Regions from separate parts of the Nocardia sp. NPDC101769 genome, predicted to be linked through region 4. Evidence: riboswitches for the same ligand, from Rfam matches in the RefSeq annotation. Region 4 holds a riboswitch; each other region holds the start of a gene.
The links. A riboswitch is a leader RNA that binds a small molecule or an ion and turns the genes downstream of it on or off. The one in region 4 is predicted to bind S-adenosylmethionine.
Positions count from the first base shown of each region.

Region 1 (7,250 bases), on a different contig from region 4:
TCGGCCAGCAGCGGCCCGAACAGCGGGCTCATGGCCGGCAGGTCCAGGCCGTAGGAGAAGTGCTTGCCGGATCCGGTGAGCACGATGGCGCGGATGTCCGGGTCGGCGTCGAGTTCGCTGAAGATCAGCGGCAGCTCGCGCCAGAAGTCGGGGCCCATGGCATTGCCCTTGCCGGGACCGGTGAGCGTCACCTGGGCGATGTGGTCCTTGCTTTCGACCTCGAAAGCCATCCATTCGGTCATCGGTCCAGCGTATCGGGGGTGCCGGGGGTGTGTCGGGCCGGTGTAAATCCTGTGCTAAATCTGCTGCGTCCCAGTGTCTTCGGAGCGCTTTCCGGCGGACGATTAGCGGGTCCGCACAACTCGCCCGTCCCGTGTGTGAGGTCTGGATGTTGATGCATCACGGAATCGGCCTCGACCGCTTCAATACGCTCCCCCGCCGCCGCGCGATTCATGCCCTGTACGAATGCTGCTGCAATGTCACCTGGGCCCAGAAGATCGCCGACGGCCGCCCGTACCCGGGCCACGCCGCACTCCAGACGGCCGCCGCGGCGGAGCTGCACGCCCTGTCCGCGATCGACCTGGAAAGGGTCTTCGATTCCTGTGCGCACCAGCGGGTTTCGCAGCGCACCGTCGAGGAGCTGGCCCCGATCGTGCGCGACCGCCTCACCGAGCTGCTGGGCCCGGAGGAGGGCTATCCCGACTATTGATCCCCGGCGCATCCACTGCAATCGCTCTACCCTGGTTGCCATGCGCAGGTCCCTGCCACCGGTCGCGTCGAAGGTCTCCGACACCTTGATCGCGCGCGGCCATCACGGGGTGATCATCACCCAGCCCAGTCCCACCCACACCGCGCAGGAAGCCGCCGACGCGCTCGGCGTGACCGTCGGGGCGATCACCAAATCGCTGGTCTTCCTGCTCGACGACGATCCGGTGCTGCTGCTGGTGTCCGGTGCGCACCAGGTGCATCTGAGCCGCACCGGGGAGCGCCTCGAGGGCACGCTCTCCCGGGCGCCCGCGGCCATGGTCCGCGAGGTGACCGGGCAGCCCATCGGGGGTGTCGCCCCGCTCGGGCATCCCACCAATCTGCCGACCTACGTCGACACGGCATTGTCGCGGTATCAGGAGCTGTGGGCCGCGGGCGGGCATCCGAACACGCTGTTCCGCACCACCTTCGGGGAATTGGTCCGGATCACCGCGGGCCTGGCCATCGACGTGGACTGAGCACCGCCACCGGCGCGGACTGAGCGATTTCTTACAGGGTGGAATAACCGGGCGCTCGACCACGTAGTTTCGTGACGTGAGCGATTCCCCGACGCCCGGCACCGAGCTACACGTGCCCGACGATCTCAGCGGCATTACCGCGCAGCAGTACCGCGCGGCCATGCGGCACTATCCGGCCGGGGTCACCATCGTCACGCTCGAGTCCGGCCAGGGTCCGGTGGGTTTCACCGCCACCTCGTTCGCCTCGCTCTCCGCGCAGCCGCCGCTCATCTCGTTCAATATCGCCGAGACCTCCTCCAGCATCGAGGCCATACTGCGGGCCGAATCACTGGTCGTGCATTTCCTCGGCGAGCATCAGAAGCACCTGGCCCAGCGATTCAGCCGGACCGCCGAGGAGCGTTTTACCGACCGGTCCCTGTGGACGACGCTCGGCACCGGCGAACCCGTCCTGCACGGCACCCCCATCTGGGTCCGCGCCACGGTCCATCAACTCCTCCCGATCGGTGACCACACCCTGGTCATCGGCCTGGTCACCCAGGTGCACGACAACACCGAGAACTCACCCGCGGTCGGCCCACTGGTGTATTACAACGGCGCGTACCACCGCGCCGAGATCGCCGACTGACTCAGGCCGCGGCCGAGGCCGCTGTGCCGATGCCCAGCGCCGCCAGGATCGCCGCGCTCGCCTGCTCCAGTCGAACCCGGACGCGCGGCCGCCGCAGCAACTCCACCGCCCGCGCGGCCGCCACCGCCAGCAGGATCATTTCGATTGCCGCGACACTGGATTCGATGGCTCCGAGCGTGAGCGTGTTGAGGAATGTCACCTGGGTCAGGAACTGCGGCAGCACCGCGAGGTAGAACAACCCCACCTTCGGATTGAAGACACACGACAGCAATCCGGCAGCGAACGCCGAGCGAAGGGACGCCGGCCTACCCTGCGCCACCGCGACATCCGTCTCGCCGGTCGCCGCGCCCGGCCCGCTCCGATGCGCCAGCAGCGCCCGGACGCCCAGGTACACCAGGTAGATTCCGCCGATCACCTTGAGCGTGCGATATGCGGTCGCCGACTGCTCCAGCAGTGCCGCGACCCCGGCCGCGACCACGGTGGCCCATACGATCCCGCCGAACGCCGAGCCCACCGCGGCCGCGATTCCGGGTCGCGATCCGGTCATCGAGAATCGCAGTACCAGAAAGGTATCCGGCCCCGGCGTGAGTGCGAGCAGCACACACAACCCCACGAAACTCAGTAGCAGCGGAAAACTCATGCCCTCCATGGCAACCCATCACCGCAGCGGGCGCAAGGGTGAGATCGCTGACCCTGCCCCCCGACGAACAGGGCCGGCGACGCGGCGCGGGAATGACGAAGGTCGCCGCCCCTGTCGATCAACGGGGGTCGGCGACCTTCAGGGTTGCGAGTTTCAGTTCCGCGCGCTGAATTCCGCACCCAGCTCACGGAACAGATCGGTGTTCATCGTGAACGCCAGTCGCGCCTCGTCGAGTACGCGATCGACCTCGGGGCCGTCGAGGGGAAGCTGGTCGAGGGCCGCGCGATAGTCGCGCTTGAACGCGGCCGGGTTGGCGATGTCCTCGAAGACGTAGAACCGCACGCCGTCGCCCTTCTTGGGCAGGTTCCACAGCTTCTCGGCGGTCCCGCGAATGACCTGGCCGCCGGAGAGATCGCCCAGGTAGCGAGTGTAGTGGTGGACGACGTACCCGGCCGGCCAATCACCCGCGCACTCCTCGATGCGGGCGGCGTAGGAGGCGGTGGCGGGCAGTGCGGTCAGTTCATCGCGCCAGTTCGCGCCGCCGAGGTGGGCCAGATCGGCCTCCAGCGAGGCCAGCCGCGCCAGTTCGGGCTTGACGAACGGACCCGCAACCGGATCGGAAGCCAGTGCGGCGGAGTGCTTTTCGAGGGCGGCGTAGACGAACCAGAGCTGGGCGGTGTACCGGTAGAAGGCCTCAACCCCGAGCTGCCCGCCGAGCATGTCGCGCATGAACGTGGAGTGCTCCGCCTCGTTGTGCTGCTGCTCGGTCGCGGTGCGAATGAGCGTCGAGAACGGGGTGCTGGTCTCCAACATGGTCGGGCTCCTCGTGGTCAAGTCGGGGGCACCCCACTTTGGCTACCCTAACCTCGACTCCGAACCATACGCCCCAGCAACGATCGCGCGATTCGAACTTTGCGGCCCACCCGATCCAACTTTCGGACGATTTTTCCGAAACAGGTGTGCCGTTCGCCACATGCGCTCAGGGCCGTTGCAGCTGGTGCGCGGTCTCCCGCAGTGCGGTGGCGGCCCGGGCGAAGTAGTCGAACAGCACCTCGAGCTGCTGCGGCCCGTAATCGGCGAACATCTCCGCCATCCGCGTCCGCTGCGGCGCTAGAACGGCGTCGATCCGGCCGTCCGGATCCGGCGCGGGTTCGATCACCACCTTCCGCCGATCGGCCGGATCGGGCACCCGCCGGACATATCCGGCGCGCTCGAGCCGGTCCACGAGCCGGGTGACCGCGCCGGTGGACAGCCCGGTCCGATCGGCCAGCTCACCCGCGGTCATGGATCCGGCCAGCGCGATCAGGTTCAGCCCGAAGAAGTCGGTCGGGCCGAGCCCGAGCGCCTGCGCGGTGACGTGGGCGACCACGGCCTGCGCGGTCAGGTACTCACGAAAGGCGGCGCTGCCCTGTGACAGCGGCGTATATTTATCTGCATCCATGCAACTACTGTTCTTATTCAGATACTTGTCGGATGCAGAAAGAGTAGCGCCATCATGGCCGACAAAACCGCCGGCACCTCCCTGGCCCCCATCCTCATCGCCGCGACCGAGAACGCCGAACCCACGGAAAATCGTTTGCTCACAGACGATCTCGCCATCCGCATGCTGCCCGCCGGGCTGCGCCCGCCGGTGCGCCGACCACGCACCCGGCGCTGGCTGCGCGAGGCGATGAACAGGCAGGATCCCGGCATCTGGAACAGCCTGGCCTGCCGCAAGCGGTACTTCGACGAGCGGACCGCGGCCGTCCTCCGCGACGGCGCCGAAGCCCTGGTCGTGCTCGGCGCGGGCCTCGACACCCGCGCCTGCCGCCTGGCCGCTACATCCGGCAGGACTTTCTCGACGGTTCGAACCTCGACGGATGCGAGTCCGCCTACCGCAGATTCGTTGCCGGGCACGGTATCTGGCGCTTCGGCCGGCACCCCGGCGCGGTGGCCGGACTGCTCGCCGAATACGGCTGGCGCGAGCTCGAACAGGTCGGCGGCGCGGAATACACCGAACGCTTTCTCATGCCCGTCGGCCGGGGTGGCGAGCGGGTTCCGGACCTCGAACGATGCGTCTGGGCCGAGAAGGTCCGACCCCGCCACGCCGAGCCGGTCAAGGTTGACAAGCCCGCGACGCGTCTGCCAATCTCTGCAATCAGGTCATGAGTACCAGCGTGGAGCCCCGGCTTGCTGGTCGGCAACCCTCCGCCGCGGTGGGGTGCTCCGGGTGACGACCGGGCCGACGCCCGACCGGGCGCGGCAAGCGCGGGCTCTCGATCGATTCCGGTTTTCCGATCGCGTGTCCATGGACCCGACGGGACTTCGTGATGACTGCTTTCGCCAACCGGACATGTGCCGCCCTCGCCTCCGTCTCCGGCTGTGACCTGCGGGTTCCGCTGGTCCAGGGCGGGACGGCCGGCTACGCCAACTTCGACTACGCTGCCAGCGCACCCGCATTGCGGCAGGTCACCGACCGGGTCACGGACCTGCTGCCCTACTACGCCAGCGTGCACCGTGGCGCGGGTTACGCCTCCCGGGTCTCCACCGACTGCTACGAGTCGGCCCGAAGTTCGGTCGCCCGTTTCCTGAACGCGGCCGACGATCAGGTGGTGGTCTTCACCCGCAACACCACGGACTCACTGAACCTGCTCGCCGCCTGCGTGCCCGGGGACACCGTGGTGCTGGACGTCGAGCACCACGCCAACCTGCTGCCCTGGACCCGGCGCGGCCGCCGGGTGGTTCCGGTCGAGGACACCATCGAGGAGACCATCCAGCGCCTGGTCGCCGAGCTGTGCTCGAAACCCGCTGCGCTGCTGGCGGTTACGGGCGCCTCCAATGTGACCGGCGAACTGCTGCCCCTGGAGCGGCTGGCCTGGACCGCCCACCAGTGCGGCACCCGCATCCTGGTGGACGCCGCCCAGCTCGCCCCGCATCGCCGAATCGACCTGCGCACCACCGGCATCGACTACCTGGCCTTCTCCGGCCACAAGACCTACGCCCCGTTCGGCGCGGGCGTGCTGGTCGGCCGCCGGGACTGGCTGGACGCGGCCGCGCCCTACCTGGCGGGCGGCGGCGCGGTGCGCTCGGTGAGCACCGACAGCGTCGAATGGGCCCCCGCCCCGCAGCGCCACGAGGCCGGCTCCCCGAACGTACTGGGTGTGGCCGCGCTGGCCGCGGCCTGCGACGCGCTCGCCGAGCTGGACGAGACCACCGTGATCGAGCATGAGCAGTACCTCACCCACCGCCTGCGCTACGGCCTGAAAACCGTTCCGGGCGTGAACTTCCTGCGGATCTGGCGCGACAGCACCGACGCGGTCGGCATTGTCGCCTTCACCGTCGACGGCTTCGAGCCCGGCCAGGTGGCCGCCTACCTCTCCGCCGAGCACGGCATCGGGGTACGCGACGGCCGCTTCTGCGCCCACCCGCTGCTGTCCCGTCTCGGTGTCGATGCCGCCCTGCGCGCCAGCATCGGCCTGGGTACCACCGCCGCCGACGTCGACCGCCTCGTCGACGCCATCGCGACCCTGGTGGCGCACGGCCCGGCCTGGAATTACGCTCGCACCGAAGGACATTGGAACCCGGTCCCCGAGACCCGGCCCTTCGGCAGTTCGGCCGAGGGCGGGGCTGCCTGCGGTTTCTGAACCGGCCGGGAACCGGTCAGGGCACCATGTAGCGGGCCGCGAGCACTTCGACGAGTGGATCGTCCTCGGCCACCGCGTCGAGCGCATCGAGGTCGTCCTGGACGGAGAGCTGCCGGGTGTCCTCCTGATCGGGGTCCGGCGGCCCATCCTCCTCGAGCTGCCGGATCAGCTTCTGCCGCACACGTTCCTTCAGCGAATCGCTCATACCCTGAGCATGCTCCGCCTAAACGGGGGCGATCCAACTACCCCACGGTGTGTTCCGCACAACCGTGAAGACCAGGAGAAATGCCAGGGCCACCCACACCGCGTACCGGGGCAGCACCTGCGGTAGTCGCGGCGGCACCGGATTGCCCCGCCAGCCGCGCACCACCCAGGCGCCCCACCAGGCGATGAAGCCCAGTGTCAACGGGAGCAGCAGCACATTGCTGTGGATGGCGTCGAGGATCCGGCCATCGGTGAGGTTGTGCAGCCCGCGCAACCCTCCGCAGCCGGGGCACCAGTATCCGGTCAGTTCGTAGAACGGGCATACCCCGTAGGCCCCCTGCACATGCGGATCCCGGAAGTGCAGCAGCGCCAGCCCGCCGGCCACCGCCCCACCGGTCAGCAGCGGTAGCCCGACGCCGAGCCACCGCGGCCGGGCGGGCGTTTCCATGACTGCTGCTGCCGTGGTGTCCACGACCATCAACGGTAGCCGCACCGCCACCGCCCTGCCAGGTCGCACCGAACTTCGCACCCGGGAGAAGTCGAGCGTGCTTGGGTATGCTGCCCCGGCAATCGTTTTCGAGTTCGGGGGAATTCCAATCATGTCACAGCCACAAGGTGGCGGCAGGGCACGCGGCGCGATCGCCGTGGCCGGCGCCATCGTCGTGATCATTGCCATCAGAGTCAGCGTCAACCTCGTCGACCGGGCGTTCGGCCTCATCGGCCTGCTGGCCGTCATTCTCATCAGCGGCGGCGTCTGGTTCGCGCTCAAGAAGAAGCGGGAGAACGAGCAGGCCGCCCCGCCCATGTACGCACCCGCGTACACACCGGCGTCGAGCCCCTACGACCGGGCGAACACCCCGGTCCACGGCTACCCGGCACCGGTCGGCTCCTTCCCGCCGCCGACCGGCGCGCCCGATCAGGGCTACCTGCCGCCG
Region 1 is NZ_JBIWMX010000001.1:668,203-675,452, forward strand. Features, by position in the region: gene ACIRRA_RS02805 (crotonase/enoyl-CoA hydratase family protein) at 1-242, opposite strand, end outside; gene ACIRRA_RS02810 (2-oxo-4-hydroxy-4-carboxy-5-ureidoimidazoline decarboxylase) at 389-709, shown strand; gene ACIRRA_RS02815 (YbaK/EbsC family protein) at 750-1,223, shown strand; gene ACIRRA_RS02820 (flavin reductase family protein) at 1,300-1,848, shown strand; gene ACIRRA_RS02825 (LysE family translocator) at 1,850-2,488, opposite strand; gene ACIRRA_RS02830 (heme oxygenase (biliverdin-producing)) at 2,642-3,301, opposite strand; gene ACIRRA_RS02835 (MarR family winged helix-turn-helix transcriptional regulator) at 3,468-3,929, opposite strand; partial or broken gene ACIRRA_RS02840 (class I SAM-dependent methyltransferase) at 3,984-4,256, shown strand; SAM riboswitch class IV at 4,629-4,742, shown strand; gene ACIRRA_RS02845 (aminotransferase class V-fold PLP-dependent enzyme) at 4,798-6,111, shown strand; gene ACIRRA_RS02850 (hypothetical protein) at 6,128-6,316, opposite strand; gene ACIRRA_RS02855 (DUF2752 domain-containing protein) at 6,335-6,787, opposite strand; gene ACIRRA_RS02860 (hypothetical protein) at 6,915-7,250, shown strand, end outside.
Region 1: linked by a shared signal. The riboswitch ahead of ACIRRA_RS02845 (aminotransferase class V-fold PLP-dependent enzyme) and the one ahead of ACIRRA_RS06590 (amino acid ABC transporter permease) in region 4 are both predicted to bind S-adenosylmethionine.

Region 2 (7,250 bases), on a different contig from region 4:
CTTCGCGCTGTTCACGTTCGTCGGCGCGTTCTCTCCTCGGACGTCGAAGCGTCCACCCGGAGTTGGGTTTCTAGCGCAGCTCGCGAGCCAGGTTGGCGTCCAGCACGCCGAGGAACTCCTCGGTGGTCAGGTAGCCTTGGTCGCCGCCGACCAGTAGCGCGAGGTCCTTGGTCATCTGGCCGGACTCGACCGTCTTGATGACGACATCCTCGAGCGTCTGGGCGAAGCCGATCACCTCGGGGGTGTTGTCCAGCTTGCCGCGGTGAGCCAGGCCACGCGTCCACGCGAAGATCGAGGCGATCGGGTTGGTGGAGGTGGGCTTGCCCTGCTGGTGCTGACGGTAGTGCCGGGTCACGGTGCCGTGCGCCGCCTCGGCCTCACAGGTGCGGCCGTCCGGGGTGAGCAGCACCGAGGTCATCAGACCCAGCGAGCCGAAGCCCTGCGCCACGGTGTCGGACTGCACGTCGCCGTCGTAGTTCTTGCAGGCCCAGACGTAGCCGCCCTCCCACTTGAGCGCGGAGGCGACCATGTCGTCGATGAGGCGGTGCTCGTAGGTGAGACCGGCCGCGTCGAACTCGTCCTTGAACTCGGTCTCGTACACCTCCTGGAAGGTGTCCTTGAACATGCCGTCGTAGGCCTTGAGGATGGTGTTCTTGGTCGACATGTACACCGGGTAGTTCTGCTGCAGGCCGTAGTTCAGCGAGGCCCGCGCGAAGTCCCGGATCGAGTCCTTGAAGTTGTACATGCCCATGATCACGCCGCCGTCTTCCGGCATGCGGACGACCTCGTGCTGGATCGGCTCGGAGCCGTCCTCGGGCGTGAAGGTCAGGGTGACGGTGCCGGCCTGGTGCACCTTGAAATCGGTGGCGCGGTACTGGTCGCCGAAGGCGTGGCGGCCGATGATGATCGGCTTGGTCCAGCCCGGAACCAGACGCGGCACATTGGAGATGATGATCGGCGCGCGGAAGATGGTACCGCCGAGGATGTTGCGGATGGTGCCGTTCGGCGACCGCCACATCTTCTTCAGGCCGAACTCCGTGACGCGGGCCTCATCGGGGGTGATCGTCGCGCACTTCACACCCACGCCGTGCTTCTTGATGGCGTTGGCGGCGTCGATGGTCACCTGATCATCGGTCTTGTCGCGATACTCGATGCCGAGGTCGTAATACTCGAGGTTCACATCGAGATACGGGTTGATCAGTTTGTCCTTGATGAACTGCCAGATGATCCGGGTCATCTCGTCGCCATCGAGTTCGACGACGGTCCCTTCAACCTTGATCTTGGACATGGATCTTCGTGTCCTCCTAGGAAGGTGGTGCTCCCATTGCACGGCCGGTGAGCACCGCTTGTAGCGGACCCCAGCTGTTCAACAGACAACGTATACGCATGGCGCTCGGCACGGGACCTGTGGTGCCAAGTCCACGTACGCTGTGGCGTCAAGCAAGACAAGCGTACTGCTGCTATCGATCTCACCGCTCGGGTGGCCCCCGCTGTGCGGGATTCAGTGCGGTTACCGATTAGTAGCTTTTCGCGTGACTTTCCGCACTTTCCAGGATGCGAAAACCCGCGGCTCGCGGCAACCCCCAAACCCGCGGACCGCGGGATATATGGTGTCGCGACCCGCGGGTGAACAGTCGGCCGGTCAGACGCCCACGTGTACGTGCTCGGCGCCTTCGAGCAGATTCTCCGGCTTGTCCCGCACCATGAACGCGATGATCGGAATGGTCACAAGGAAGAATCCGGCACCGATCAGGAACGCGATGTCATAGGAATGAATCGCGGCCCGGGCCATCACATGGTCGACGCCCGGATTGTTCCGCGCGAACCGCTCGGCCACCTGCACCGCGATCGTCGACAGCAGCGCGGTGCCGATCGCGCCACCCACCTGCTGGGCGGCATTGAGCAGCGCGCTGGCGACACCGGAGTCACGCTCCTCGACCTGGTGCAGCGCCGTGGTCTGCATGGCCACGAACAGCCCGCCCATGCCGAGTGCGATCAGAATCACCGCCGGCAGCACGCCCCCGGCATAGCTGTCGCCGAAGCTCAGCCGCGACAGGTACAGCAGCCCGGCCGTGCCCAGCACCGAACCGGTGATCATGAGCGGCCGCGGTCCGATCCGCGGCAGCAGCCCGCTCGCGACGCCCGCGGAGACGACGATGCCGATCGGGAAGGGCAGGAACGCCACCCCCGCCTTCAGCGCCGACCAGCCCAGCGTGATCTGGAAGTAGTAGCTCATGTTGATGAACATGGCGAACATGGCGATCGGCAGCAGCAGCGCCACGAGGAATGAGCCGCCCCGGTTGATCTCCCCCGGAATACGCAGCGGCAGAAGCGGATTCGAAGACCGACGCTCGATGGCGACGAAGGCGGCCAGCAGCGCGACACCCGCGATCAGCAGGGCCAGGGTGGTGCTCGCGGTCCAGCCGTCGGAGGCCGCGCGGCTGAAGCCGTAGACCACCGAGACCAGGCCGAGTGTGGCGGTCACCGCGCCGGGCAGGTCGTAGCCGCCGGTCCGCGGCGCGGGCACGTCCCGGGCCACGAAGGCGAGCGCGCCCAGGAAGGCGATCAGCGCGATCGGGGTGTTGACCAGCAGGCACCAGCGCCAGTTGGCGTATTCGGTGAGCGCGCCGCCCACGATCAGGCCGATGGCCGCGCCACCCGCGGACACACCCGCGAAGACGCCGAACGCGCGAGCGCGCTCCCTGGCCTCGGTGAAGGTGACCGACACCAGTGACAGCGCGGCCGGCGCGAGCAAGGCGGCGAACGCGCCCTGCAGCCCGCGCCCGGCGAAGAGTTCCGCGCCGTTCTGCGCGAGCCCGGCCAGCGCCGACGCCCCGGCGAAGCCGACCAGGCCGATCAGGAACATGCGGCGGCGGCCCAGGTAGTCGGCGAGACGGCCGCCGAGCAGCAGCAGGCCGCCGAAGATCAGCGTGTAGGCGGTGAGCACCCACTGCCGGTCGCCGTCGCTGATGCCCAGGTCACGCTGGGCGAACGGCATGGAGATGGTGACGATGGTGGCGTCCAGCACCACCATCAACTGGGCGATGGCGAGTACGCCCAGGGCCCACCAGCGCGCAGGTCCGCGCTGGTCCGAGCTTTGTGATTCGTCTTCGAGTGTTGTTGTCGCTGCGGTCATGTCGTCTCCTCACGGACGGTCCGGGACACCCCCGACAATCTTGGCCCCTGCGGCCAATTGGCGTCAAGAGAAATTTGTCGCACTGCGACAGTTGGCATAATTGGACAGGAGAAGCGCTCGAGCGCTTACCATGGAGGCATGTCGGAGTTGTCAAGTCACCTCGGCGTGATCGCACGTCACCGGCCGGGTCTGCGTGAGCGGAAGAAGGAACAGACCCGGGCGCGGATCATCGACGTCGCGCTGCGGCTGTGCGACGAGCAGGGCTTCGACGCCACCACCGTGGAACAGATCGCCGACGAGGCCGACGTCTCGCCGCGCACCGTGAACCGGTACTTCGACAGCAAGGAAGACATCGTCATCGCGCCCATCGCCGACTGGGCGCGGGCACACGCGGACGCGCTGCGCGAGCAGCCGAATACCGGCAACGAATTGAAAGCGCTGCTGGACAGCTTCCTGGCCATCGTGGACCGCGTCGTCGACCACGACGAACCGCTGCCCTTCCGCTGGTTCCAGCAGATGCAGCGCATCATCCGGTCCACCGCCGCGGTGCGGGCGTGCAGCATGGCCGCCACCGAGAACAAGACCGAGCAGACCGCGCAGGTGCTGGCCGAACGCCTCGGCACCACCGTCGAGGATCTACGAGTCCGATTGCTGCTCGGCACCTTCCACGCCATCATGCGGGCCGGCACCGAGTCGGACGTCGATTCCGGCTTCGCCGACGAGCGTCTGATCGCGTCACCGCGCCGCATGGCGGAGGCCGTGGTCACCGCGTACCACGAATTCGTGCGCACCTGCGCGGAGCCCGCTGTGGCCAGCCCCACTTCCGAAACAGCGGCGTCCGCCCGCTAGAATCGCGCAACAGGTCAAGAGCATCAGCGATAAGGCCCCGGCTTGCTGATCGGCAACCCTCCAGCTGCGGTGGGGTGCTCCGGGTGCAGACCGGGCGTTCGAAGGCCGAACGCAAGCGCAACTAGGAGGTCCACCGAAATGTGTTGTTGTCGAAGCCCATTCGCCTCTCGATAACGTCAAACTTCCGCCATTCGGCGACCTTGTTTTTGGAGCAGAACACATGAGTGACTCGACCGCGCCCGCGGCCGTTGCGGCTGACGGCACCCTGGATCCGGCCGGCTGGTCCTTCGAGACCAAGCAGATTCACGCCGGACAGGCTCCCGATCCGGCCACCGGAGCCCGCGCCCTGCCTATCTACCAGACCACCTCCTACGCCTTCCGCGACACCGATCACGCCGCCGCGCTGTTCGGGCTCGCCGAGCCGGGCAATATCTACACCCGCATCATGAACCCCACCCAGGACGCGGTGGAGCAGCGCATCGCCGCGCTCGAGGGCGGTGTGGCCGCGCTGCTGCTGGCCTCCGGCCAGGCAGCGGAGACCTACGCGATCCTGAATCTGGCGCAGGCCGGCGACCACATCGTGGCCAGCCCGCACCTGTACGGCGGCACCTACAACCTGCTGCACTACTCGCTGCCCAAGCTGGGCATCGAGGTCAGCTTCGTCGAGGATCCGGACGATCTCGAGCAGTGGCGCACGGCCGTGCGGCCCAACACCAAGGCGTTCTACGGGGAGACGGTCGCCAATCCGAGCAGCTCGGTGCTCGACATCCCGGGCATCGCCGAGGTCGCGCACGCCGCGGGTGTGCCGCTGATCGTGGACAACACCGTCGCCACGCCGTACCTGATCCAGCCGCTGCGGCTGGGCGCGGACATCGTCGTGCACTCGGCCACCAAGTACCTGGGCGGGCACGGCTCCGCGGTCGCGGGCGTGATCGTGGACGGCGGCAACTTCGACTGGACCGTGCGGGACGCGGCGGGCGAGTCCCGCTTCCCGGGTTTCACCATCCCGGATCCCAGCTACCACGGCGCCGTGTTCGCCGATCTCGGCGCGCCGGCCTACGCGCTCAAGGCGCGGGTGCAGCTGCTGCGCGATCTGGGCGCGGCGGTGTCGCCGTTCAACGCCTTCCTCATCGCGCAGGGCATCGAGACGCTGAGCCTGCGCGTCGAGCGGCACGTGGCCAATGCCCAGGCGGTGGCCGAGTTCCTGGCCGGGCAGCCCGGCGTCGAGAAGGTCTACTACGCAGGGCTTCCCAGCTCCCCGTGGTTCGAGCGGGGCAAACAGTTGGCACCCAAGGGCGTCGGCGCCATCGTCTCCTTCGAGCTGGCCGGCGGCGTGGACGCCGGGAAGAAGTTCGTGGAGGCGCTGGTGCTGCACAGCCACGTCGCTAACATCGGGGACGTGCGGTCGCTGGTCATCCACCCGGCCTCCACCACGCATTCCCAGCTGACGCCCGCCGAGCAACTGGCTTCCGGTGTCACACCGGGTCTGGTGCGGTTGGCCGTGGGTATCGAGGGGATCGGCGACATCCTGGCGGATCTGCGCGCCGGACTGACGGCGGCGGCAAGTTGACCGTGAACATCGAATCGAGCACGTCCCGTCACGCGGCGGAGCTTCTGCTGCCGCCGCCCGACGGGACGCTCGGCAGCATCGCCATCGGGGATGTCGAGCTCGAGACCGGTGCCGTCATTCCCGATGTGACGCTGGCTGTGCAGCGGTGGGGCGAACTATCGGCGAACGCGGACAACGTGGTGCTCGTGGAGCACGCGCTGACCGGTGATTCGCACGTGGTGGGTCCGGCCGACGTACACCACGGCCAGGCCGGCTGGTGGGACGGCATCGTGGGTCCCGGCGCGGCGGTGGACACCCGGGAGTGGTGCGTCATCGCCACCAATGTGCTCGGCGGCTGCAAGGGCAGCACCGGGCCGTCCTCGCTGGCGGCCGACGGAAAGCCCTGGGGCGCAAGGTTTCCCGAGATCTCCATCCGCGATCAGGTGACCGCCGAGATCACGCTGTTCGACCTGCTCGGCATCGATCGCCTGGCCGCCGTCGTGGGCGGCTCCATGGGCGGCATGCGGGTGCTGGAATGGATGATCGACCGGCCCGAGCGGGTCGGCGCGGCCCTGGTGCTGGCGGTCGGCCCGCGCGGCACCGCCGACCAGATCGGCACCCAGACCACCCAGATCGCGGCCATCACGGCCGATCCGGACTGGCAGGGCGGCAACTACCACGGCACCGGGCGCGCCCCGATGACCGGTATGGGCATCGCCCGGCGCATCGCGCACCTGACCTATCGCGCCGAGTTCGAGCTCGACCACCGCTTCGAGAACCATGCCCAGGGCGATGAGGACCCGTGGGCGGGTGGGCGTTACGCGGTGCAGAGCTATCTGGAGTACCAGGCCGACAAGCTGATCTCACGGTTCGACCCGGCCACCTACGTGCTGCTCACCGAGGCCATGAACCGCCACGACGTGGGCCGTGGCCGCGGCGGTATCGCGGCGGCGCTGGGGTCCACGCCGGTGCCGTGCGTGGTCGGCGGGGTGGACTCGGATCGGCTCTTCCCGCTGCACACCCTGCAGGAGCTGGCCGATCTGCTGCCGGGTTCCAAGGGGCTGGAGATCATCCGGTCCCGGGACGGCCACGACGGGTTCCTGACCGAGACCGAGGCGGTCGGCAAGCTCATGCTCGAGACGATGGATCTGGCCCGCGCCCAGCGCGGGTCCGACCGCTGAAACAACGCTGCCCGTCCGCTGTAACCCCGCTGCCTCACCCGGAGGCGCGTTACCTCGCGTATCGTGTCCGTTTCGCTCGAATTGCCGTGACGCGCTTCCGGTTTCGCGCACATGACACCTCCGTAACCGGCGGCCCGGAATGCGTGTGCGCAAGGCTCGGCACACGTAATGTATTCAGGCATGACCGCCGCATTCGATGACATGGATCTACGCGATCTCGTCGATCTGCTCTCCGAGGACGAGCAGCGTGAACTTCGCCCGGCCATACTCCGTGTCCTGCACAGACTCCCCGACCAGGAAGTGTTGCGCCGTGAACTCGGCCGCCGCATGACCTCGGTCTAGCAATCCCCCAGCGCCGCGGGTTCGCGGCCACCCTCCGATCGAATACTCAGTGCCGCGACTCCGGTCGCGGCCCCGACCTCGGCGCGGTCTAGGTGACGCCGAGGCTGCTGATGGTCGCGGCCAGCACGATGATCGCGCCGCCCAGCACCGTCAGCCAGGCGACGTCGAAACCCTTGCTGCGCACCGCGAGCAG
Region 2 is NZ_JBIWMX010000036.1:14,343-21,592, forward strand. Features, by position in the region: gene ACIRRA_RS37895 (NADP-dependent isocitrate dehydrogenase) at 71-1,288, opposite strand; gene ACIRRA_RS37900 (MFS transporter) at 1,643-3,136, opposite strand; gene ACIRRA_RS37905 (TetR/AcrR family transcriptional regulator) at 3,275-3,985, shown strand; SAM riboswitch class IV at 3,998-4,109, shown strand; gene ACIRRA_RS37910 (bifunctional o-acetylhomoserine/o-acetylserine sulfhydrylase) at 4,206-5,555, shown strand; gene ACIRRA_RS37915 (homoserine O-acetyltransferase) at 5,552-6,715, shown strand; gene ACIRRA_RS37920 (hypothetical protein) at 6,896-7,057, shown strand; gene ACIRRA_RS37925 (DUF3017 domain-containing protein) at 7,146-7,250, opposite strand, start outside.
Region 2: linked by a shared signal. The riboswitch ahead of ACIRRA_RS37910 (bifunctional o-acetylhomoserine/o-acetylserine sulfhydrylase) and the one ahead of ACIRRA_RS06590 (amino acid ABC transporter permease) in region 4 are both predicted to bind S-adenosylmethionine.

Region 3 (7,250 bases), on a different contig from region 4:
GGCGATCAGCACGATATCCGCGTCGCGGAACGGCCGTCCGGCCCGGGTGCCCGGCAGGTCGGTGCCGAACATGAGGGCCTCGGGGTTGACGGTGTGGATCTTGCGCAGGGCCGAGCCCACATTCATCGCCACCCGCCCGAAGCCGGAGGCCTTCACCTTGGCCCCGCGGTCGACCAGGTTGAGCAGGTAGGGCAGGCAGTCGTCGGACATACCCAGGTGGTCGATGGACAGCTTGGGCAGCTTGGTGATGACCGGTTCCAGCGAGCCCAGCATGGACCCGTCGATGTAGAGCTCCACATGCCAGCCGGCCAGTTCGTAGGCCCGCAGCGCCAGCATGGTGAGCCCGACGATATCGCCGCCCGCGCGCTTGAGGTTGAACCGGATGGCCCGCACCCCGGCCCGGTTCAGCTCGAGGATCTCCGCGTCGGTGGCGTCCACGTGCAGATTGGTGACGCCGACCCAGCCCTCGCCGAGTTCGGCGAGGGCGGCCAGTAGATAGCTCTGATCGGTGCCCTGGAACGACCCGCTGACCACGGCGCCACCGTCGATATCGAAGCGGGACATGCGCTTGCGATAAGCGGCGATGGTGTACGGGTCGGGCAGGTAGCCCTCGTTCTCGACCAGCGGGAACCGCGGATCGAAGATGTGGAGATGGGCATCGAACACGTGATCAGCATGCCTCAGAACGGTGACATGTGTGGACAACCTTGTCCGGCAGGCGGATTGGCGCTGGTCAGGACATCTTGCCCGGAGCCGGTCAGGAAACCTTGTCGGGTTCGGAGGCGGCGAGCATCTCGTCGCGCTCGACGACCTTGACCCGCTCGCGGCCCTGCGGCTCGCCCAGGGCGCGCTCGTGCGCGTCGAGGCGGTACCAGCCGGCCCAGGTGGTGAACGGGATGCCCTTGCCCTCGAGGAACTCGGTGACCGCTTCCAGCTCCGGCTTCGCGGCCGGGGTGAAGTTCGCGGCGTCGTCGAGCAGGCAGGCGATGGTCTCGTTGGCGTCGCCCTTGGTGTGGCCGATGAGGCCGACCGGGCCGCGCTTGATCCAGCCGGTCACATAGGTAGCGGGCATGTAGCGAGCCGCGCCGTCGGCATCCTCGTCGACGAGCACGCGACCGGCCTCGTTGGGCACGGTGCCGGCCTGGTCGTCGAAGGGCAGCAGCGGGATGTTCTGCGACAGGTAGCCGACCGCGCGGTACACGGCCTGGATGTCCCAGTCCTTGAATTCGCCGGTGCCCTTGCAGTTTCCGGTGCCGTCCAGCTGGGTGCGCTCGGTGCGCAGGCCCACGACCTTGCCGTCCGTGCCGAGGATCTCGGACGGGTTCTCGAAGAAGTGCAGGAACAGCTTGTGCGGGCGGTCGCCGACGTCGCGGATGGCCCACTGCTCCAACGTATTGCAGATCATGTCGACCTGCTTGGAGTGGCGGCGCGCGGCCTCGGAGCCCTCGTCGTAGTCGATGTCCTCGGGGTCGACGATGACCTCGATGGTCGGGGAGTGGTCGAGTTCGCGCAGTTCGAGCGGGGTGAACTTGGCCTGCGCGGGTCCGCGGCGGCCGAAGACGTGGACCTCGAGGGCCTTGTTGTCCTGCAGCCCCTCGTAGACGTTCGGCGGGATCTCGGTGGGCAGCAGTTCGTCGCCGGTCTTGGCGAGTACGCGGGCCACGTCGAGGGCGACGTTGCCGACACCGAGGACGGCGACCTTCTCCGCGTCCAGCGGCCAGCTGCGCGGCACGTCCGGGTGGCCGTCGTACCAGGACACGAAGTCGGCGGCGCCGTAGGAGCCGTCGAGGTCGATGCCGGGCACCTCGAGGGCGCGGTCGGCGTTGGCGCCGGTGGAGAAGATGACCGCGTCGTAGAACTGACGCAGGTCCTCGAGGGTGATGTCGACGCCGTAGTCGATATTGCCGAGCAGGCGGACCTGCGGCTTGTCGAGGACCTTGTGCAGGGCGGTGATGATGCCCTTGATGCGCGGGTGGTCGGGCGCGACGCCGTAGCGGATGAGGCCGAAGGGCGCGGGCATGCGTTCGTAGAGGTCGATGCTCACCTCGGCATCGGACTTCATCAAGGCATCGGCGGCGTAAATACCGGCCGGGCCCGCGCCCACGATCGCAATGCGTAGCGGGCGGGTCGCTGCACTCTGTTCGGTCATTCTTCGGCGCACCCTTTGGGTCGAAACTAACTTGTCGTCAAAACTCAGCCGTCGTTCTTAGCTTAGGCTAAGTTGACGCCCTGGCTTCGGTGGCCGCCGTTGGCCCCCGACGCTGCAGCGTTGCTGCGTAGTCTTGCTATTCCCGCGCCTGGGGCGGAAATTCTGCTGATTCTATCGATGGCGCACGGGGCCCTTCGCGCGCAGGGCCGTGAACTGTGGGAACGCCGAGGCCCTGACTATGGGAATGCCGTGGCAGGCGGACGGCGGCGACCAGGCATGATCTACCCATGAGCGACGCCGAGGAGACAGTCGAGGAGACATCGGTTCCGATCGACCAGGACGAGGCCCGGAGCATGTGGCCGTTCCTGGTCGCGGCGGGCGTCATCGCGATCGTGATCCTGGGCATCGTGATCGCGACGCTGGTCTCGCCGGTTGAGAAGAATGTCACAGATTCCGATCGGCTCTCGGTGGCGGCGGGCAACTTCATCAAGTCCCGTAGCGAGACCGGCAAGTACGATCCGACCCTGTCCTGCAAGGGATTCGACGAGAACGCCTCGCCGCTGAAGATCGCCGCCGCGACCGGGAGGACCATCACGTTCGACAAGCTCTCCGACCCGGCCGTCGACGGCGAGAAGGCCACGGCGCAGGTCACTTTCACCGTCTCCGGCGCTCAATCCACCTCGACCTGGCGCTTCACCCGGGAGAATTCCCGCTGGTTGGTCTGCAATTCGTGACAACGGCCGAAGTCTCGGCCGGGGTTTGACAGTGGGGCCGTTTTTTCGGCAGTCTCGACTCAGGTCATGAGTACCAGCGTCAAGCCCCGGCTGGCTGGTCGGCAACCCTCCTCCGCGGTGGGGTGCTCCGGGTGACGACCTGGCCTCGCATCGGACAGCGGTGCGGCAAGTGCGGATTCACAGGAGGTACAAGTGAGCTACGCGGGTGACATCACGCCGAAGCAGGCGTGGGAACTGTTGCGCGACAACCCCGATGCGGTGCTGGTGGACGTGCGCACCGAGGCCGAGTGGCGGTTCGTCGGGGTGCCCGACACCAGCGGCATCGGCCGGCCGACCGCGCTGATCGAGTGGGTGGACGTCTCCGGCACGCCCAATACCCGCTTCACCGACCAGCTGAAGCAGGCGCTCGGCGATCGCGGCCAGGACTCGGCCGCTCCGGTCATCTTCATCTGCCGCTCCGGCCAGCGCTCCATCGGCGCGGCCACCGCCGCCACCACCCTCGGCATCGCCCCGTCCTTCAATGTGGTCGACGGCTTCGAGGGTGCGCTCGACGGTCAGGGGCATCGCGGCGGCACCGGCTGGCGCGCCGACGGCCTGCCCTGGCGTCAGTCATGAGTTTCGTGTCCGGCCGGATCGCAGGGAGGCAGTCATGATCACCGGTGGTTCCTTCGACAAACCGCTCCCCGAGGGCGTCGGCCCCGCCACGCAGGCCGTGCGCGGCGGCACCCGGCGCTCCGGCTTCGACGAGACCTCCGAGGCGCTGTTCCTCAATTCGGGTTTCGTCTACGAGAGCGCCGAGGCGGCCGAGGCGTCCTTCACCGGCGATATCGAGCACTTCGTCTACTCCCGCTACGGCAACCCGACGGTCGCCATGTTCGAGGAGCGGCTGCGCCTGATCGACGGCGCGGAAGCCTGTTTCGCGACCGCCTCCGGCATGTCCGCGGTCTTCACCGCCCTGGGCGCGCTGCTCTCGGCGGGTGACCGACTGGTGGCGGCGCGCAGCCTGTTCGGCTCCTGCTTCGTGGTGGCCAACGAGATCCTGCCGCGCTGGGGCGTGGAGACCGTCTTCGTCGACGGCGAGGACCTGGACCAGTGGGAGCAGGCGCTGTCGGTGCCGACCCGGGCCGTCTTCTTCGAGACCCCCTCCAACCCCATGCAGACCCTCACCGATGTGCGCGCGGTCTCCGATCTCGCGCACGCGGCGGGCGCGAAGGTGGTGCTGGACAACGTCTTCGCCACCCCGCTGCTGCAGCGCGGCTTCGACCTGGGCGCGGACATCACCGTGTACTCGGGCACCAAGCACATCGACGGCCAGGGCCGGGTACTCGGCGGCGCGATCCTCGGACCGCGGGACTACATCGACGGCCCGGTGAAGAACCTGATGCGTCACACCGGTCCGGCGCTGAGCCCCTTCAATGCGTGGACCCTGCTCAAGGGCCTGGAGACCATGCCACTGCGCCTGCGCCAGTCGGTGGACTCCGCGCTGAAGATCGCCGGGTTCCTGGAGACCCATCCCGCGGTGGCTTGGGTGAAGTACCCGTTCCTGTCCTCGCACCCGCAGTACGAGCTGGCCAAGCGTCAGATGTCCGGCGGCGGCACGGTGATCACCTTCGAGCTGAAGGCCCAGGAGAACGAGGCCAAGAAGCGGGCTTTCGAGGTGCTCAACCGGCTGCGCATCGTCGACATCTCCAACAACCTCGGCGATGCGAAGACGCTGATCACCCATCCGGCCACCACCACCCACCGGGCGATGGGACCGGAAGGCCGTGCGGCCGTGGGGATTACCGATGGCGTGCTCCGCATCTCCATCGGGCTCGAGGATGTGGAGGACCTCCTCGATGATCTGGACCAGGCGCTGAGCTGATCCGACGAGTATTCGAGAGGGCCGGAACCCACTGGGTTCCGGCCCTTTTCGTGTTCAGGGGTCGACGGGGGAGGCCGCTGAGAATCATGTTTGACAGCATGCTGTCAAACATGACAGCATGCTGTCATGATGAAAACAGTCCACATGGCCGTGTACGACAGCTTCTCGGACTGGGAGGCCGGGCATGCGATCGCGCACATCAATCGCGAACTCTGGCACCGCGAGCCGGGAACCTGGCAGGTGAAGACGGTCGCCCTCGGCGCCGAGCCGATCACGTCGATGGGCGGCATGCGGGTCCTGCCCGATCTCGTTCTCGATGATCTGAAGCCCGCCGACAGCGCCATGCTGATCCTGCCGGGACTCGAAACCGGGCAGCGTCCCGAGGTGCTGACGGCCTTCGCGAGCAGGGCCCGGGAGTTTCTGGCCGCCGGGGTGCCGGTGGCGGCGATCTGCGGCGCGACCTTCGGGCTGGCGCAGGAGGGGCTGCTCGACGATCGGTCGCACACCAGCAATGACGCGGGATATCTTGCCTACTCCGGATATTCGGGCGGCGAGCACTACGTTCAGGCGACCGCCGTCACCGACGGTGACCTGATCACCGCGACCGGCACCCGACCGGTCGATTTCGCCCGTGAGATCTTCGCGCGCCTCGGCATCTACGAGCCGCAGGTGCTGGAGTCCTGGTACCAGCTGTACGGAAACAATGATCCCGCAGGCTTCTACGCTTTGTTCGAGTACGAGCAGCAGCGCGCGGCGGCCGCGCGATGACGCGCACCGCGCAGCAGCTGTTCGGGGCCGCGGCCGTCACGTCGTTCAAGCTGAACGGCCAATTCCTCTCGATCGCAGAGGAATTGGCCAAACCGTCCGGGATCACGGTCGCGTGGTGGCAGGTGCTCGGCGCGATTCTGCACGAACCGCTTCCGGTGGCCGGTATCGCCCGCGAAATGGGTATCACCCGCCAGAGTGTGCAGCGCATCGCGGATGTGCTGGCGGACAAGGGATTCGTGGAATACCGCCCCAATCCGGCGCACCGGCGCGCGAAGCTGGTGGCCATTACCGAGGCGGGTCACGACGCGGTGCGGCGGATCGACCCGCAGCACGCGGCCATGGCGAAACGGCTTGTCGCGCATCTGGGTATCGAGCAGCTCGCCCACATCGTGGACGCGCTGACGACCCTGTCGGCCGCCCTCGACGCGCTCGAGGGCGACGCGACGGGCGTGGCCTGACTTACAGCGCGAACGGGTCCTTGGTCTTGCCGACCAGGGCGGCCACCGAGGGCAGGATGGTGGTCGGGCGGTACGGGAACTGCTCGACCAGGGCCGGGGTGGAGATGCCGGTGGTGACCAGGATGGTCCGCATGCCCGCCTCCAGGCCCGCGATGACGTCGGTGTCCATCCGGTCGCCGATCATGACGGTGGACTGCGAGTGCGCGCCGAGGCGGCGCAGCGCCGAGCGCATCATCAGCGGGTTGGGCTTGCCCACGTAGTACGGCTTCTTGCCGGTGGCCTGCGTGATGAGGGCCGCGACCGAGCCGGTGGCCGGGAGGATGCCCTCGCGGGAGGGTCCGGTGGCGTCGGGGTTGGTGGCGATGAAGCGGGCACCCGCGGCGATGAGCCGGATGGCGGTGGTGATGGCTTCGAAAGAGTAGGTGCGGGTTTCGCCGAGCACCACGTAGTCCGGGTCGGAATCGGTAAGGACGTAACCGATTTCGTGCAGCGCGGTGGTGAGGCCGGATTCGCCGACCACGTAGGCGGTGCCGTCGGGCCGCTGGTCCTTGAGGAAGGTCGCGGTGGCCAGCGCGGAGGTCCAGATGGATTCGGCCGGAATATCGAGGCCGGTGTGCTTTAGCCGGGCCTGTAGATCGCGCGCGGTGTAGATCGAATTATTGGTGAGCACCAGGAACGGAATGTCGTTGTCGCGCAGTTCGGCGAGGAACTGATCGGCCCCGGGCACCATGTGATTCTCGTGCACGAGGACGCCGTCCATGTCGGTCAGATAGGAGAGGATCGGTTCAGCGCTCGAGTTGGTCACGCGCACATTCTCCGCTATCCCGGGACCGAACGCTCATATATTCCTGCTCTGGATACCCGTCCGACCGGTTTCATGCCCGGAATACCGTCCGCCTACCCGGGGTTCGATCCCTTGGGTGTGACCCCTGCCGCACCGCGTTTCACCGCTGACCTATCGTGCGAGGTAAGACCGTTCGCGATGCCCGGTGTCGCGGCGGTCGTGCGGGAGGTTGGCCCGCACAGCTCGAGCGCAGCAAGGCGACAGGAGTGCCCAGGTGAAAGACCTCAAGCTCGGTTACAAGGCGTCCGCGGAACAGTTCGGCCCGCGCGAACTGGTGGAGCTCGCGGTGGAGGCGGAGGCGCACGGCCTCGACAGTGCCACCGTCTCCGACCATTTCCAGCCGTGGCGGCACAATGGCGGGCATGCCCCGTTCTCGCTGGCCTTCCTGGCCGCGGTGGGCGAGCGCACCAAGCGCATTCAGCTCGGCACCTCG
Region 3 is NZ_JBIWMX010000019.1:86,504-93,753, reverse strand. Features, by position in the region: gene ACIRRA_RS27150 (amidohydrolase family protein) at 1-666, opposite strand, end outside; gene ACIRRA_RS27145 (FAD-dependent oxidoreductase) at 758-2,149, opposite strand; gene ACIRRA_RS27140 (hypothetical protein) at 2,437-2,883, shown strand; SAM riboswitch class IV at 2,946-3,061, shown strand; gene ACIRRA_RS27135 (rhodanese-like domain-containing protein) at 3,076-3,498, shown strand; gene ACIRRA_RS27130 (O-succinylhomoserine sulfhydrylase) at 3,533-4,747, shown strand; gene ACIRRA_RS27125 (type 1 glutamine amidotransferase family protein) at 4,874-5,515, shown strand; gene ACIRRA_RS27120 (MarR family winged helix-turn-helix transcriptional regulator) at 5,512-5,973, shown strand; gene ACIRRA_RS27115 (HAD-IIA family hydrolase) at 5,975-6,733, opposite strand; gene fgd (glucose-6-phosphate dehydrogenase (coenzyme-F420)) at 7,032-7,250, shown strand, end outside.
Region 3: linked by a shared signal. The riboswitch ahead of ACIRRA_RS27135 (rhodanese-like domain-containing protein) and the one ahead of ACIRRA_RS06590 (amino acid ABC transporter permease) in region 4 are both predicted to bind S-adenosylmethionine.

Region 4 (7,250 bases):
TGACCCGCCAGCCGGCGGCCCGCGTAGGGATTGGTGGTGCCCGCGATCATGGTCTCGATGACCTCGTGCACGACGTGCCGGTCGCCGGGATGCACGATGGCTGTGCCCCAGTCGCTGTCCATGACCACCACGCGCCCGCCGGGGCGCAGCACCCGGGCGATCTCCCCGGCGGCCCGGGCGGGTGAGGTGAGGTGCTGGAAGACGCGCTCGCACAGTGCCACGTCGAAGCTCTCGCTGCCGACGGGCAGACCGTAGGCGTCACCGCTGATGAATTTGGCGGCGGATCCGGCCTGGGCGGCGCGGCGTTCGGCGGCGCTCAGCAGGTGCGGGTCGGGTTCGACGCCGAGCGCGGTGCCGGTGGGGCCGACCAGGTCGGCGAAGGTCAGTACCTCCGACCCGGAACCGGACCCGATGTCGACGGCGCTCTCGCCGGTCCGGGGGGCCAGGGCCTCGTGGGCCCAGGCGCGCAGGCTCCGGATGCCCGGCAGCGCTGCCTGTAGATCGTGAACGTCGACGAGCTGGTCTTGTCCATCGCGGTCGAAACGGTCCGGTCGCAGTCCGGACTCAGCGGCAGGGTGCGCCGCGGCTCGCACTGAAGAATTAGCCATGGTGTCGGGCATGGCCGAAGCCTAGTCCTTCGGCGGGCGCAGCGTGACCCGCGTCACCGCGACCCGGAATGAATGGGATGATCGATGCATGGTGAGCCGCACGCTGTGTATTGCGCAGGAATCCGATGCCGACGAGCTGCTTTCGACCGATGATTTCGCCCTGTTGGTCGGAATGATGCTGGATCAGCAGTTTCCGATGGAGCACGCATTCCGCGGCCCGTGGAAACTCGCCGATCGCATGGGCGGGTTCGATGTCCACAAGATCGCCGCCGCCGATCCCGAGGAATTCGAGGAGCTGGCCGCGACCCCGCCGGCCATCCACCGCTACGGCCGGTCCATGGGCCGGCGCGTGCAGGAGCTGGCTCGATTCATTGTGGAGAACTATGACGGCACGACCGCGGCGCTGTGGACCGAGGGTGATCCGGATGGCAAGGAAATCCTGAAGCGGCTGAAGAAGCTGCCGGGTTTCGGAGATCAGAAGGCCCGGATCTTCCTGGCGCTCCTGGGTAAACAGGGCGGTCTGACCGCCAAGGGTTGGCGCGAGGCCGCGGGCGCGTACGGTGAGGACGGTTCCCGCCGCTCGGTCGCCGATGTCACCGACGCCGAATCCCTCACGCAGGTACGGGAATTCAAGAAACAGGCGAAGGCAGCCGCCAAGGCAAAGTAACTCGGTCCGGTTCACTCGGATCGAATCAAGCTGGTTTTTAACCTCCAGAAAGCTTGGAGGTTGCTTGATGCTTGCCGCCGACAGTTCAGTTCGCGGCAGTGGGAAGCAGTACCAGAATGAAGATGAGGAAATTCGCCGGGATCGCGGCATTGACGATCGCAGCGACGGGCGTGACGGCCGGAACCGCGTACGCCGGTCCTGCCTCGGCCGACGCCGATGTCATCAATTACACCAACCAGGCCACCGACACCGGTGCGATCATCCGGACCGACGCTGGTTCGCTGGTGATCGAGGACGGCGCGCTGAAGATCAAAGCGGCCGATGGAACCACCGTAGCGGGCACGGAATTGAAGTTCCGTGTCGACGAATTCGAGTTCCCGATCGCGGCCGAGATCAAGGACCGCAGTGCCACGCTGACCCCGCAGTTCGACGAGGCGCACGCGGCGTACAAGCCGGTCGCGCTTCCGTACGAGGATCAGGCCCCGTGGAAGACTCAGTACGACCGTGAGCAGGCCGCGTGGAACCGGCTGCGCGACACCATCAGCCTCGGCGCAGCCGTCGGCACACTGGTCGGTGGTCTGGGCGGCGCCGCGCTCGGCTGCGTCATCGGTGGCGTCGTCTTCGCCGCGGCGACGGCTCCGCTGGCCACCATGTTCGGTGTCGGCCCGGTGGCGGGTTGCCTCGTCGGTGCTTCCACCGTCGGCTTCCTGGGCACCATCGCCGGTCAGGTGTTCGTGACCGCTCCGGTCGCGATTGCCGCTGCGGTGCAATACTTCACGACTATCAATCAGCCTTTCACGCCTGCCAAGTAGGCAGTTTCAGCAACCGCTGGGCAAAGGTTCATCGTCTTGGAACCGCCATGCCACATTGCGTTCGACCAGGCTGGATTCGATCACTGCGTCCCGGGGGTACACCTGACACTGTCCCCTGGGGCGCATCTGATCGTCTGAAGAGGAATTCCCGAATACATGCGTCTCAAGAAATTCGCAGCGAGCTCCGCACTGGTTATCGCTGCCCTGGGCATCACCGTCGGTACCGTCAACGCCGCCCCGGCCGCGTCCGACAACGGCGCGATCAACTACACCGCCACCACCTCCGAGACCAACAGCGTCATCCGCACCGACGCCGGCTCCCTTGTTGTCGAGAACGGCATCTTCGAGATCAAGGCCGCCAACGGCACCGTCGTGGCGGGTATGCCGTTGTCGTTCCGGGTGGATGACTTCGAGTTCCCGATCGCCGCGGAGATCTCGGACCGCACCGCGACCCTGACCCCGCAGTACGACATGGACCATGCGGTCTACAAGCCGGTCGCTCTGCCCTACGAGGACCAGGCCCCGTGGAAGTCGGACTACGACCGTGAGCTGGCTGCCTGGAACCGTATGAAGGACACCATCTCCCTCGGCGCTACCGTCGCGGCCGTGGTCGGTGGTATCGGTGCCGCCGCGGTCGGTTGCGCCATCGGTGGTGTCGTCTTCGCCGCTGCGACGGCTCCGCTGGCCACCATGTTCGGTGCCGGCCCGCTGGCCGGCTGCCTGATCGGCGCCAGCACCATCGGCTTCCTAGGCACCATCGCGGGCCAGCTGTTCATCACCGCTCCGGTGGCCATCGCCGCGGCGATTCAGTACTTCACCACCATCAACCAGCCGCACATCGCTACCCCGGCGAAGTAAGAGCGAGGGACTCTATAGGCATCAGCAACCACCTCATCAGGACAGCCCGTTCGGCCATATGGCCGAACGGGCTGTCCATTTCAACTGTTCACCGGCTCAGCACCACGGATACATACTTCGTTCGGGTCGGCCCGTTTCGATCATGCGGTCCATTCCTGCGGACTGCCCGATGAGGAAACGAAAAGAAATGTGCTTCAAGAATTTCGCCGCTACCGCGGCATTGGTGGCCGCCACCCTGGGCGTCACCGCCGGGACCGTGAACGCCGCTCCGGCTGCCGATGACAACGGCGCCATCAACTACGCCGTCACCCGGACCGACACCAGCAGCATCTTGCACACCGATGGCGGCTCGCTGGTCGTGGAGAACGGCAACCTGAAGCTCGAGGCAGCCAACGGCACCGTCGTGGCCGGTATGCCGCTGTCGTTCCGGGTGGACGACTTTGAGTTCCCGATCGCCGCGCAGATCAGTGACCCCCACACCGCCACCATTACCCCGCAGTACGACATGGATCACGCGGTCTACAAGCCGATCAACCTGCCCTACGAGGACCAGGCCCCGTGGAAGTCGGACTACGACCGTGAGCAGGCCGCCTGGAACCGCATGAAAGACACCATCGCCACCGGTGCCACCATCGGCACTGTGGTCGGTGGTATCGGTGGCGCGGCTCTCGGCTGCGTCATCGGTGGTGTCGTCTTCGCCGCTGCGACCGCTCCGCTGGCCACCATGTTCGGCGCCGGCCCGGTGGCCGGCTGCCTGATCGGCGCCAGCACCGTGGGCTTCCTGGGCACCCTGGCCGGCCAGGTCTTCGTGACCGCGCCGGTCGCCATTGCCGCCGCCTACAACTACTTCGTCACCATCAACCAGCCGCACATCGAGGCGCCGAAGTAACAATCGCGAGGATCTCGACCCCGTCCGGTGCCTGCCGGGCGGGGTTTCGCATTGTCCCGCAATAGGATCGCGGCCGCCGACTTGCAATCGAGGTGAATGCAATCCTGTCGCGGCGCGTGCGCCGGTGCTGGAGTGGGGTAATGGGCGAGCTGACCTCGATTCACGGCGCGGCCGACGCGCTCACTCCGGTCGACGGGACCGATCTGCGGCGGACCTTTTCGCACTTCCCCAGCGGGGTGGTGGCCGTGTGCGCACGCATTGGCGGGACACCGTATGGCCTGGTGGCGAGCACCTTCGTGCCGGTCTCCCTGGACCCGCCGCTGGTGTCGATCTGCATTCAGTATTCGTCGGAGACCTGGCCGCGGTTGCAGCAGGCGAGCCGTTTGGGCCTGAGCCTGCTCAGCAGCGAGCAGGAGCCGGCGGCGCGTGGGCTGAGCTCGCGGCGCGGGGACCGCTTCCGCAATGTCGACCTGCATGCCGGGAACGGGAACGCGGCGTTCGTCGCCGGGGCCACGGCGTGGCTGGAAACGTCGGTGCACGAGCAGGTTCCGGCCGGTGATCACGCGGTGGTATTGCTGCGGGTGCACCGGCTCGGCACCCACCCCGATTCCGAGCCGCTGGTCTTCCACCGCAGCGGTTTCCGCGCCCTCTACGACCCGGCCCCGGAGCGCGACGAGGCCGCGGGCTGATCTCCCCGTTTCCACCGGAATTCAGGAAAATGGCTGTCATGCAATTGAATTCACGTTGATCCTGATCGGCGACATACGCAGCCGGAATTCGTAGTGTCGTCTACACCATCCAGAGCGATCGAGAGACCCGGCTCGAAGACATCGCAGCAACCCCCGCGCACGTGGTGCGGGTGCTTCCGCCGGGACCGATGGAGGACGAATCCATGAGTACGCTGGCGGCGCCCACACAGACGGAGCCCGAAGCCGAACACCACGACGGGGATCTGCCGGTCGTCCGCGCCCGACACCCGTGGCGCTGGGTCACCGCGGCGATCGCACTGGTACTGGTCGCGCAGTTCGGGCACGGGCTGATCACCAATCCGGGCTGGGACTGGGGAACCTTCGCGCAATATGTCACCGCGAAGTCGGTGTTGTCGGCTTTGAAGGTGACGCTGGAGCTGACCTTCTGGGGCACCCTGCTGGGCTTCTTCCTCGGTGTCTGGCTGGCTGTGGGCCGGTTGTCGAAGAACCCGGTGCTGCAGGCGATCTCGTGGACCTATGTCTGGGCTTTCCGCTCGATCCCGCTGATCGTGCAGCTGCTGTTCTGGTTCAATCTGGCCTACCTGTACAAGTCGCTGTCGCTGGGCATTCCGTTCGGGCCGGAGTTCGCGCGGTTCCAGACCAATGGCGTGATCAGCGGATTCACCGCGGCCGTCATCGGTTTGGCGCTGCATCAGGCCGCGTATTCGGCGGAGATCATCCGGGCCGGGATCATCTCGGTGGACGAGGGTCAGTGGGAGGCGGCCCGGTCGCTGGGCCTGCCGTGGCGTCGGCAGTTCTTCACGATTGTCGCGCCCCAGGCTATGCGCGGAATTCTCCCGAACGCCGCCAATGAGGTGATCAGCCTTTTCAAGGGCACCTCGATCGTGTCGACCATGGCGATTGCCGAGCTGTTCTATCAGGTGCAGGTCATCTATGGCCGCAATGGCCGGGTGGTGCCGCTGCTCATGGTGGCCACGGTCTGGTACATCCTGCTGACCAGCGTGCTGAGCGTCATCCAGTTCTATATCGAGCGGCATTTCTCGAAGGGGCGTCGTTCGAAGGCCGGTGATCGTCGGTGACCGAGTTCGCGATCGAATTGCGCGGCATCCGAAAGTCATTCGGCCGCAATGAAGTGCTCTCCGGTATCGACTTGGCGGTACGTCCCGGCGAGGTGACGGTGATCCTGGGCCCGTCGGGTTCGGGCAAGTCGACGCTGCTGCGCACCATCAACCATCTCGAGCAGGTGGACGGCGGCACCGTGCGGGTCGGCGGCGAGCTGGTCGGCTACCGGCGCAGGGGCGGCAAGCTGCACGAGTTGCACGAGCGCGAGATTCTGCGGCAGCGGGCGCGCATCGGATTCGTGTTCCAGAACTTCAATCTCTTTCCGCATCTGACGGTTCGGGAGAATGTGGCGCTCGCGCCGGTGGCCGCGCAGCGCCGCGCCAAGGCCGAGGTGAACGCCGAGGCGCTGGAGCTGCTGGCGCGGGTCGGACTGGCGGACAAGGCGGACGAGTATCCGAGCCGGTTGTCGGGTGGGCAGCAGCAGCGCGTGGCCATTGCGCGGGCGCTGGCCCTGCGGCCGGAGGTGGTGCTGTTCGACGAGCCCACCTCCGCGCTGGATCCCGAGCTGGTCGGTGAAGTCCTCGATGTCATCAAGGATCTGGCGCGCGGCGGTTCGACCTTGGTGATCGTCACCCACGAGATCGGTTTCGCCCGCGAGGTCGCCGACACCGTGGTGCTGATGGACGCCGGCCGCATCGTCGAGCATGGTCCGCCCGCGCGGGTGCTGGACAACCCTTCGCACCCACGCACCAAAGCCTTTCTCGCGCACGTCCTCTGACGTGTTCTCACCAGGTAAGGAAAAGCCCATGTCTCTGGCGAGCCGTCGCAGACGGATCAGCGCCTTGATCGCCGTCACCCTGCTGAGTCTGTTGGTGGGCGGCTGTGGCAAGGGTGATGGCGGCGTCAGCGACACGCGCAGCGTGAACGGCCTGACGTACGACCTGTCACCGGAGCAGAAGGGGCGCATTCACGCCGACAAGGTGGATTCGATTGCCGCGCAGGTCCCGCAGGCCATTCGCGACCGCGGCACGCTGGTGGTGACCGGCACCATCGGCGCGACCCCGCCGCTGGGCTTCTACGCCACCGACGATCGCACCGTCATCGGTTCCGAAGTGGATGTCGCGGAGCTGATCGCCGACATTCTCGGTCTGAAGGTGGACCGCCGGAACGGGGACTGGGCGCAGAACTTCGTGAAGATCGACTCCGGCGAGGCCGACCTGTTCGTCAGCAATGCCACGGTCACCGAGGAGCGCAAGGAGAAGTACGACTTCGCCACCTACCGCAAGGACAATATCGCCCTGGAGGTGCCCAAGGATTCGACCTGGACCTATCAGGATCGGAAATCGCTGGCGGGCAAGAAGATCGGCGTCGCCTCCGGCACCAATCAGGAGCAGCTGCTGGTCGCCTGGAACGACCGGAACGTGGCCGAGGGCCTGCCCGGGCTGGAGCTCGCCTACTACCAGCAGCCCGCCGACTACTACCTGGCGCTGTCCTCCGGCCGCATCGACGGTTACGTGGGGCCCAACCCGTCGGCGCAGTACCACGCGTCGACGACCGGCAACAAGGTCCTAACCACCTGGTCCGGCGCGGGCGACGCGCTGCAGGCCGAGATCGCGGCGCTGACGCGCAAGGACAACGGGCTGG
Region 4 is NZ_JBIWMX010000003.1:137,300-144,549, reverse strand. Features, by position in the region: gene ACIRRA_RS06620 (methyltransferase domain-containing protein) at 1-620, opposite strand, end outside; gene ACIRRA_RS06615 (HhH-GPD-type base excision DNA repair protein) at 697-1,275, shown strand; gene ACIRRA_RS06610 (hypothetical protein) at 1,392-2,087, shown strand; gene ACIRRA_RS06605 (hypothetical protein) at 2,244-2,945, shown strand; gene ACIRRA_RS06600 (hypothetical protein) at 3,133-3,834, shown strand; gene ACIRRA_RS06595 (flavin reductase family protein) at 3,975-4,523, shown strand; SAM riboswitch class I at 4,626-4,718, shown strand; gene ACIRRA_RS06590 (amino acid ABC transporter permease) at 4,727-5,623, shown strand; gene ACIRRA_RS06585 (amino acid ABC transporter ATP-binding protein) at 5,620-6,384, shown strand; gene ACIRRA_RS06580 (ABC transporter substrate-binding protein) at 6,413-7,250, shown strand, end outside.